3 regions of the Paenibacillus sp. FSL H7-0918 genome follow, and region 3 is predicted to be linked to each of the others. Evidence: riboswitches for the same ligand, from Rfam matches in the RefSeq annotation. Region 3 holds a riboswitch; each other region holds the start of a gene.
The links. Region 3 has a riboswitch for cyclic di-GMP ahead of MHI15_RS26565 (DUF6612 family protein). Riboswitches for the same ligand answer to the same signal wherever they lie in the genome.
Positions count from the first base shown of each region.

Region 1: it holds a riboswitch for cyclic di-GMP, as region 3 does, so the genes downstream of both, MHI15_RS18180 (glycosyl hydrolase) here and MHI15_RS26565 (DUF6612 family protein) in region 3, are expected to answer to the same signal.
Region 2: it holds a riboswitch for cyclic di-GMP, as region 3 does, so the genes downstream of both, MHI15_RS04080 (thiamine pyrophosphate-binding protein) here and MHI15_RS26565 (DUF6612 family protein) in region 3, are expected to answer to the same signal.

Region 1 is NZ_JBBOWJ010000002.1:935,369-938,653, reverse strand. It holds gene MHI15_RS18185 (sugar phosphate nucleotidyltransferase) at 1-1,318, shown strand, start outside; cyclic di-GMP riboswitch class I at 1,455-1,534, shown strand; gene MHI15_RS18180 (glycosyl hydrolase) at 1,547-3,097, shown strand; gene MHI15_RS18175 (glycosyl hydrolase) at 3,249-3,285, shown strand, end outside.
Region 2 is NZ_JBBOWJ010000001.1:855,611-858,895, reverse strand. It holds gene MHI15_RS04085 (carboxymuconolactone decarboxylase family protein) at 1-103, opposite strand, end outside; gene MHI15_RS04080 (thiamine pyrophosphate-binding protein) at 114-1,754, opposite strand; cyclic di-GMP riboswitch class I at 1,910-2,006, opposite strand; gene MHI15_RS04075 (methyl-accepting chemotaxis protein) at 2,181-3,285, opposite strand, start outside.
Region 3 is NZ_JBBOWJ010000004.1:357,081-360,365, reverse strand. It holds gene MHI15_RS26575 (DUF4179 domain-containing protein) at 1-703, opposite strand, end outside; gene MHI15_RS26570 (RNA polymerase sigma factor) at 687-1,205, opposite strand; cyclic di-GMP riboswitch class I at 1,409-1,500, shown strand; gene MHI15_RS26565 (DUF6612 family protein) at 1,618-2,466, shown strand; gene MHI15_RS26560 (NADH-dependent flavin oxidoreductase) at 2,621-3,285, shown strand, end outside.

The DNA of each region.
Region 1 (3,285 bases), on a different contig from region 3:
CGACTCACGTTCAAAGCAATTTCTAAAGGTACTTGAAAGCCCTCAAGGTGAACCAGAATCCATGGTACAACGTGTCTGGAGACAGCTGGAGGAAGCAGGGATGGCAGAATCATCTTATCTGGCCACCGGCCGTGGCCAAGTAGAAATGATACAAAGCCAACTGGGAAGTCATGTGCCGATTATCGTTGAACCGGAGCGTCGGGATACTTTTCCGGCTATCGCCTTAACAGCTACCTATCTTTATTCAGTGGCAGGTGTTTCTCCAGCGGAGACGGTAGCAATATTGCCTGTTGACCCTTATGTAGAAGCATCTTTTTTCGATACCATAGCTATGCTTGAGGGGACCATGCTGGAAAGTGGAGCAAATCTGGCTCTAATGGGTGTTGTTCCTGAACATGCCTCAGAGAAATACGGATATATTATTCCTACCACCGAAGAGGCGGGGGAAAATGGTTTTATGAAGGTGAGTCACTTTCAAGAGAAACCTGACCGCATACAAGCAGAACAGCTCATCGAGCAAAATGCCTTGTGGAATTGCGGAGTGTTTGCCTTCCGCTTAGGGTACTTGTTAGATATTTTGCAGCGTAAAGGGTTGCCTTTAGGATATGAAGAATTGCAGAAGCAGTATAAGCTATTGTCTTCCATCAGCTTTGATTATGAAGTGGTGGAGAAAGAAGAACATATTGTGGTGCAGCCGTATGATGGATTCTGGAAGGATCTTGGAACGTGGAATACGCTGACAGAGGAAATGAGCAGCAAGCATGTAGGAAAAGGTTTTGTGACGGCGGATTCTGAGGGGACTTGCTTGATTAATGAGCTGGACATTCCGATTACGGTAATTGGTGCGAAGGATCTGATCATTGCGGCTAGCCCGGATGGGATTCTAGTTACCCATAAAGCTGAGAGCCCACGGATTAAAGAAGTGCTGAAGACCTTTGAACAAAGACCGATGTACGAGGAACGCCGTTGGGGTCATTACAAAGTTATTGATTATGTGAAATATGATGAAGGCAATGAAGTGCTGACCAAACGGATTTTTATATCCGAGGGGAATAATATCAGCTATCAATTACATCGCAAGCGTAGTGAAATTTGGACAATCGTCAGCGGCGAAGCAAGTATTGTGCTGAATGAGAAAAAACATAATGTGAAGGCTGGGGACGTGGTACGTATACCGGAAGGAACGAAGCACGCGATCCTTGCTTTGACGGATGTTGAGTTTATAGAGGTACAGACGGGGTCTGAATTAGTAGAAGAAGATAACATACGTATTACTTTAGACTGGAATGATATAGAACTACAACAATTCATTTCATAGGTCTAACCTATCTATTTAACCAATTCAAAATTTCTTGAAACAGGTAAATTGACTCAATTATCAAAAAAAGTCATAAAAACACTAAATATATCATTAATTGTCGTCGATACTTACGGTAAGAGAGATTATTTCTCTTAAATTGAAAAGGCAAACCTATCGAAAGGTAGGGACGCAAAGCTATAGGGCCTTCGAAAGAGTGGCAGCCTGGCTACCGAAAGGGAGATTATTTTGAAAGCTTACCGTACGTATCGATTGTTTGGTGCATTTCTGTCACTCGTCCTGTTTCTGACTGCACTTCCGCTTGCTGTTGGAATTTCGCCGTCTGTTGTCATAGCTGCTTCAAATTCTGGAACGCCAGTTACCCCAGGTGCCTCACCTGAAGCCGTAAAGCTGCTTAACTATTTTTACTCGATCTCAGGAAAAGGTATTATTGCCGGTCAACATGACTATTTAGAAAGTCCAGATGAAATTAACAATATGCTGAAGGGAACCAGCGGACAATATGCGGCTCTTCACGGTTATGAAATGGGTGCGATCAGTGGCCAGTCCGAAGCAACGATGGCTTGGCAACGTCAAAATGTGGTGAACAGCGCCATCAACTGGAATAAAGCGGGCGGGATCGTAGCTATGACTTTTCATGCTAACCTGCCGGGCACCTCTTATGACTGGGATAATGTGAAAAAAACACTTAGCCAGAGTGAGTTCGATAGTTACGTTACACCGGGTACCAAGCAATATAACAATCTGATCGCTGAGCTTGATAAGGTGGCCGTCTCTTTAAAAAGCTTGCGCGATGCCAACGTTCCGGTGCTTTGGAGACCCTATCATGAAATGAACGGGAACTGGTTCTGGTGGGGGAAGAAAAATAACTTTTCTAAACTATGGAATATTATGTATGACCGTTTTGTTAACGTTCATAAATTAAATAATTTGTTATGGGTATGGAGTCCGAATGCTCCCAATGTTTGGTCAGATCCTTATGCGCTAACTTATCCAGGTGCTGATAAAGTAGATATTCTGGCAGCAGATATATACGAAAATGATTACCAGCAAAAATACTATGACAGCTTATTGAGTCTAGCCGCAGGCAAACCGATTGCGATCGGGGAAAATGGTGAAATGCCTAATCTGGAGAAGCTTCAGCAATCGCAAAGTAAATGGACGTATATGATGAGCTGGGGAAAAATGCTTTACGAGAATAACAGTGCAGACACAATCAAAACATTTATGAATAGCAACTATACCCTGACCAGAGATAAATTAAATACTGGTCTGGCACCGACACCTAGCGCCGCACCAGCGCCGGCACCTTCCGAAGAAGAGGGGGAGGCAGCAATTCCTCTCGCGAAGGGGCTTGCAGGAGAGTATTACAACAACATGCAATTGTCGGGAGCAGCAGCTCTTAACAGAACTGATGCAATAATCGATTTCAATTGGCGGCAAGGCTCGCCGGATGCCGCCCTCGGGATTGATCGGTTCTCCATACGTTGGAGCGGTAAAATTAAGTCATTATATAATGAGCAATATACATTTTACACTACCTCAGATGATGGTATCCGTGTCTGGGTGAATGGGGAATCCGTGATTGATAGTTGGACTAAGCAAAGTGGTACTGAGCGTAAGGGCATTATAACGCTGAAGGCTGGCCAGCTATATGATATCAAGGTGGAGTATTACGAGAATGAAGGCGATGCGAGAGTCCGCTTGATGTGGGAAAGTGCTAGTCAAGCTAAAGAGACAGTTCCAGCAAGTGCACTTTTTCTTCCGGATGTCTCCTGATTGATGAAAATTAAAGGTCGATCCTTAGTGGCTCTGCGTTATTGCAGAGCTACTAAGCTATAGTCCTCATTAGGTCAGAAGACGATTGTCCGATAACAGGTATGTTTTTAACACCTGTGGAGGCAGTACAGCTACCGAAAGGAGGATTTATTTGCGTAAATATTATAAGAAAAACAGATTGTTGTTTA
Region 2 (3,285 bases), on a different contig from region 3:
CCAAGTCAGGGAAGTGGTCTTTAATTGGAGCTAGTGCTTTTGCGCCATAGTCTCCTGATAGATTCGTGAAGTGGTTGAGACCACTGTTGATATTTTCCTTCATGGTTAGCCTCCTAGTTTAGGTTCAAAGTACGGTGTGCAGTCGGAGGGACTTCATCACGGTCTGTTAGTAGTTCAATAACGGCAACATGGTTTAGAGCTACCGCATCTTTAATTGCAGCTGTGAATTCATCCGCAGTCTCACATTTGTAGCCTTTAGCACCTAGAGATTCAGCGAATTTCACGGCGTCCATTGGTACTTCATATAGAGTTCCATCGATACGACCTGTGGTTTTCTCCATACCCTTAAGAGCCATATCTAGTTGCTTATTATTGACCACGATAAAGATGACAGGGATATCTTTGCAGACAGCGGTGTTAATCTCAGCGCCGAGCATCATGAAACAACCATCACCTGTAATGCAGAGGACAGTTTCTTCAGGAGCTGCGACTTTTGCACCAATAGCCATGCCGATCGAATTACCCATGCAAGCAAAATACGCATCAAAAACAAAGCTGCCCGGTTTCTTAACCTTGTACCATTTTGCAGCGTGGAATCCATGACTTCCATCATCAACGAAAATTGAATTATTATAAGGGATCAAATCACTTAAAGTGCTCATTACCGAAGCAAGGGAAAGATTCTTAAGGGTTGGAAGCTCTTCTGAATAATCCGCATCGGCCAAAGCCTCACGTTTGGTGATTGTGCTTGGGTCAATATGATTTAGGCAGTGCACCAAATTATCGCGCAGGTCCCCAGTGACCGGTATCGTTTTGGATAATAGTATTTTTCCGACAAAGGTTGGATCAATATCAAATTGAATTAAAGTTGCTGGATGATTCTCCCGTTTAAGATTACAGATGGTCATATCACTTAAACGTGATCCAAGCACTATAAATAAATCGCTTTTATTCAATAAATCGTCCCCGTGGGTCGAACCGCCAACGCCAATAGGACCATGATAGAGTGGGTGATCCCAGACTATAGCCCCTTTTCCACCAGGAGATGTTACTACAGGAATATTAAAAGTTTCTGCGAGTTGAACAAGCTCTTTATGTGCTCCGGAGCGGTTAATTCCTTTACCCGCAATAATCAAAGGATTCTTAGCAGCTTGAATAGCATCGATGACTCTATCGATATTAGCTTGACTAATTAGAGACTCTCTTTCTGGGATTACTATATTGCATTCTTCCAATACTTCAGTTTGTACATCAAAAGGAATACAAAGATGAACAGGACCCCGTTTGGTCAGGGCCACAGAAATCGCATGATTAAAAATAGTACCAAAGTGATCCCCACGTTCAACCAATTTACTGAACAAGGTGGCAGGTCTGAACATATCAGCTAAATCAGCCAGAAAAGAGGTGGAGTCCTGACATTGAGGAATTCCAAGCTCTGTAATGGATTGGTGGCCGGTAATAAATAGGACAGGTAGGTTGTTAGCTTTCGCATGTGCTGCTGCTGTAAGCAGGTTAGTTCCCCCAGGACCCGAAGTACCAAATGCTACGCCTAGGTTACCCGTTTTCAGCGCATACCCTGCTGCTTCGAATCCGGAGCTTGCTTCATGTCTGCCGGGAATAAATTCAATACCGTAATCCACCATCTTTAGAACTATTGGACAAATGGATTTGCCAATGATCCCAAAAGAATGGGTGACTCCAAGGTTACGTAGTGCTTCCGCCATGTAATCTGCGACTGTCTTCAAAAGAAACACCTCACAAGTTTTTTGATATATATTAGTTATTAATCTACCGAATAGATACGATAGATCAATATACTCAAAAAGTAAAAACCTGTGCTCTATAGTAAGCACAGGTTGGTGGCATAAGGCGCCGCTAAGACTGAACAATAGTTCAGCCGTCCTGGTTCCTCTGCAACCTGGCAATCATGGCCTCAAACGAAAAAATGAGGCTGTAGATCCATGGTTTTGCGTCATCCTCTTTCGAGGATTTTGCCAATATTAATTTATAGTTGATAAGAATAATTTTCCTTTACAATATATTCCTCATTAATTTTTGTCAACATAATCCGCTAAAAAAACTCGAAATTTGACGAAAGTCTTGTCCAAGAGATGAAGTTTTGCCTCGCGAAAAAAACTGCCACCTAAGACTCAGCTTAGGTGGCAGTTGATAGTTTTGAACTAGAATTTAAAGATATGAATGGTTTTTTGCAGATTAAATACGGCCTGGGTCATTTTTTCCGTTTCTTCTGCAACAGACTGCAGGGCATTAATCTGTTCATTCATAGCCGCCGATACCTCTTCCGTGCCAGCAGCAGTTTCTTCGGTGATTGCTGAGATATTCTCAATTGCACTGGAAATTTTCAAGGCACTTTCTAGCATAAGATCACTCTCCGCAGAGAATGAAGAGATTTGCTCGGTAATGTACTGCACGCTTTGTACAATTTGTGCGAAAATATGGGCAGATTGAGTGATCATTTCATTCTGAACCTGCACAACCTCTTCATTGATGGCAATATTATCGATGGCTTGTTTAATATCTGACTCAATGCTGCGGACCAAGCCGAATACTTCTTTTGTGGATGCCGTAGATTCTTCAGCAAGCTTGCGAACCTCTTGAGCTACAACGGCAAAACCCCGACCATGCTCTCCGGCACGAGCAGCTTCGATGGAGGCATTCAGTGACAGCAGGTTGGTCTGCTCAGCGATCTCTGTGATGGTCTTGGTGATCATCGTAATCCCGCGGGCATTTTGTGAGAGAGCTTCAATAGTATCAGCCACTTTTTGTGTAGCCTCTATGTTTTTACGCATGCCTTCAGCCTGTGTATCTACGGATTGGCGCCCTTGCTCAACAAGTTCTAAGGTATGTATTGAACGTCTGTTCATTTCTTTGGTGGAGTTCGTATAATTGGATACTTTGGTCTCAATGTCTTTAATGGATTCTGTCATATCAGCGATATCCGTAGATATTTCATTTGCACCAAGAGCGAGCTCAGTAGAAGAAGAGGCTACTTGTGCCATGACAATTTTCAGGTTCTGGTTCTTATCTTCGATTCCGCGGCTTGCATCCATAACTTGACGGGTGATCTGCGATGCATCGGTCAGAATCTTCTTGAGCTTATCAATCATTGTGTTAAAGGAGCGGCTTACGTCACCCATTGAACCATTTTCGTCCGCTCTGCTAGTGAAATCACCCTTTGAAATACTGTGAGATACATTAGCAATATCATCAAAAGATGATGTAAGCGTTCTCTCCACGAAGCGAGCAACAGGTAAAGTCAGACCT
Region 3 (3,285 bases):
CTTTGTAACGGATAATGGTTTGATTGGAAACCTGTCGAACGGATTCGATTTGAATGCTTGGATATTGCTTAACTCCAGTATCGATAGTATCCCCTGCTTGATGATTAGATTGTAAGGGAATATTCTGATCACGGTAAAAAATGAGATTCCGTGCTTCAAACCTGTAGTCCTTTTTATCATCCTTTAATGTATCAGGTGTCTCATATACTCCAATGAGTTTCTGGCTTTCAGGATCGTATTCTAAATAACCGTATACCTTTGCCTTGGCACCGGATTCATTAGTCATGATGTTTTCCTCTGTAGCAAATCCAGTATATTTGGATAGATCAGATTTAGTATCAAGTGATAACAGCATTTTCATTTTTTCTCCATCAGTTACAACACCGTTCAAATTCATTGTTACTCCTGAACTGGAAGTTTGAAGATTATACTGTTGACCGATGCCGTTATTTAATGCATTGCTCACACTTCGACCACCAATTTTATCCCAATTAATCGTCATACTAGCGAATACAGGAATGGCTACAAGTAAGAGGCAAGAGAAGACAATACTGATAGGAATAACCTTTTTATTAGACCTAGGAGTATTCTGGGAGGCATGCAGATTTCTTTGACGTGTATAAGCTTCTTGTTTTATGGCAGTCCACATCAAATCATAATCCGGTCGGGGAATATGTTTATCTTTTTCAATATACAGACTCATTACTATTCAGCTCCTTTAGTTGGGTTCCACCCATTCTATTTAGTATTTTAAGTCCCTTGTTCAGTCTGGATTTTACAGTTCCTTCGGGTATGCTCATAACTTTAGAGATCTCGGGTACAGTCAATTCGTTTATAAAACGAAGGACTACTACCATTCTGATTTTGTCGGAAAGCTGACTGTATAACCCTTGTAATTCTTTTTTAGTTTCCTGTCGATCCAAACGTTTTTCTACAGGGTTTGATTCCTCAGACCTGGATAGTAAATAATTACGTACTTCTTTCATCCACCCCGTCTTACGCCTTTTGATCACACTGTTGCACTCATTCGAAGCAATTCGTAAAATCCAAGCTTTCAAGTTTCTTACCTTCGACTTATCCGCTAAGATAACTTTTACAAATACCTCTTGGGAAATATCCTCCGCATCTGCCTGATTTTTCATTAAGTAGTAACAAAAATAATATACTTGTTCTTTATAGAGCTCGAAAATTTCCCGGTCACTCATTTTGCTGCACCCCCTGTCTTTACTGTTCTCATTAATAAGACTTATAAGCGTATGTAATCGTTCATTTTTCATTTTGATTGTAGTATTTCTTCTGAGTATCATAGCGAATTCGAATGGAAGATAAGTCGTTTACAGGTAATTATAACCATGATAAAATTAGCGGTGGGACATGCGTCCGTAATCTATTAAAACTAATTGAATGTCCGCGTTAAAGGTAAAATCATCGAAAGATGATGACACAAAGCCATGGGTCTAAAGCCTTTCGACAGAAGGAAATGATCGCCAGGCCGCCATAGGGATGTCTTATGAAGCATAAAGGATAGCTCTAAGAATATGTAGTCTATTTTGAGCTCTTTTATTATTTCGACCTATACGGCGTTACATTATCGCAAGGGGCCGAAAGGGGAAGTACATGAACAGTTTTTTCAAAACAATAGGTACTAGTTTGGCAGTAGGTGCTTTATTGCTGTCCGGAACGATCGGATGGATGTCTAATCCAGGAGTAGTGTCAGCAGCTACCTCAACAGTAGTAACCGCGGATCAGATGATCAGCAAAGTAACGGCAGCCTCCAAAGCAATAAAGAATTTCCATCTGGATGTGACCAAAAAACAGGATATTCAAAGCGGCGGGGTGCGTATCAGCAACACCAACACTCTGAAGCTGGATATCAACCGTCTGCCGAATTTTGCCGCAGCAGGCACTGTCGCTAGTAGTCTTTTAGAAACATCGTACAGTCTATATGCCAATGACAAGGAGTTTTACTATCTTGTAGACGGAAGTGAACTGATCGATGAATCTGAAGATGAAGGTTACGACGATGACGGGGAGCCAATCGATCCTGATGCACAATATTGGCTTGGACTGGAGAAAACGGAATGGGATGCCTTTTACTCTAAAGGCCAATACGATCCTGTTTCCATGCTTGATTCGGTCAAAAGTTATAAAAAATCCATGAAAGTCAGCACTGCTGGCGCACAAACAGTCTTACAATTCACGGTAACCGATCCGACAGCAGCTAAGGGGATAATCAAACTCTATGACCAGGAGAACCTCTGGGATGGAGAGACAGTTCAACCCAAAAGCGTAACGTGGAAATTATTCGTCAATACTAAGACCTGGCAAACGGAAAAGCTGATAGTCGATCTGAGTTATGTGCTGGTAAGTGATGGAGCCAAAGATACATACACCACGAAAATCGAAGCTAAATATTCCAAAAATAATAAAGGTGCAGCCATTGTAAAACCGGCCGAACTAGAATAATAAGGACGATTCATAACGAGCGAAAAGCGCTGTTCAGCGGAACAGCGCTTTTTGTTGTATCCAACAGCAGTTCTTTATTAGTTGACAAGAATAAATCATTGCTGTAATTTATATGTATGCGCATGTATATAATAATTTATCTAAATATAATTTAATGAAAGTTGGGAAAAAGATGATAGCACTAGACACAGCATTAACTTTTCGCAGAGGGCTGACATTAAAAAACCGAGTGGTTATGGCTCCAATGACCACGCGAATGAGCTTTTATGACGGTGTAGTAACACAAGATGAATTGAAATACTATTCGCTAAGAACGGGCGAAGTAGGTGCGGTCATCACTGCGGCAGCAAATGTACAAGAGGGTGGAAAAGGATGGGAAGGTGAACTTAGTGTTTCCTCCGATGAATTTATTCCTAGCCTCAGCCGATTAGCATCTACTATTAAACGAAATGGAACAAAGGCTATTTTACAGCTATTCCATGCAGGAAGAATGACAGATTCAAAAATATTGCGTGGCGTACAACCCGTTTCCTCCAGCGCCATTGCTGCCGAACGCCCGAATGCAGAAATTCCAAGAGCATTAACAGAAGATGAAATTTTCGGTGTAATTGAGGATTTTAAAAAAGCGACTCAACGTGCTATTCAAGCTGGATTTGACGGGGTAGAAATTCATGGAGCAAACACATATTTAATCCAACAATTCTTCTCTCCACACTCCAACCGTCGTGAAGATCAATGGGGAGGAAGCTTAGAGAAAAGATTTAATTTCATTAACCAATTAGTGGATGCAGTTATTGCTGTCGTTGACAATTCAAAGGT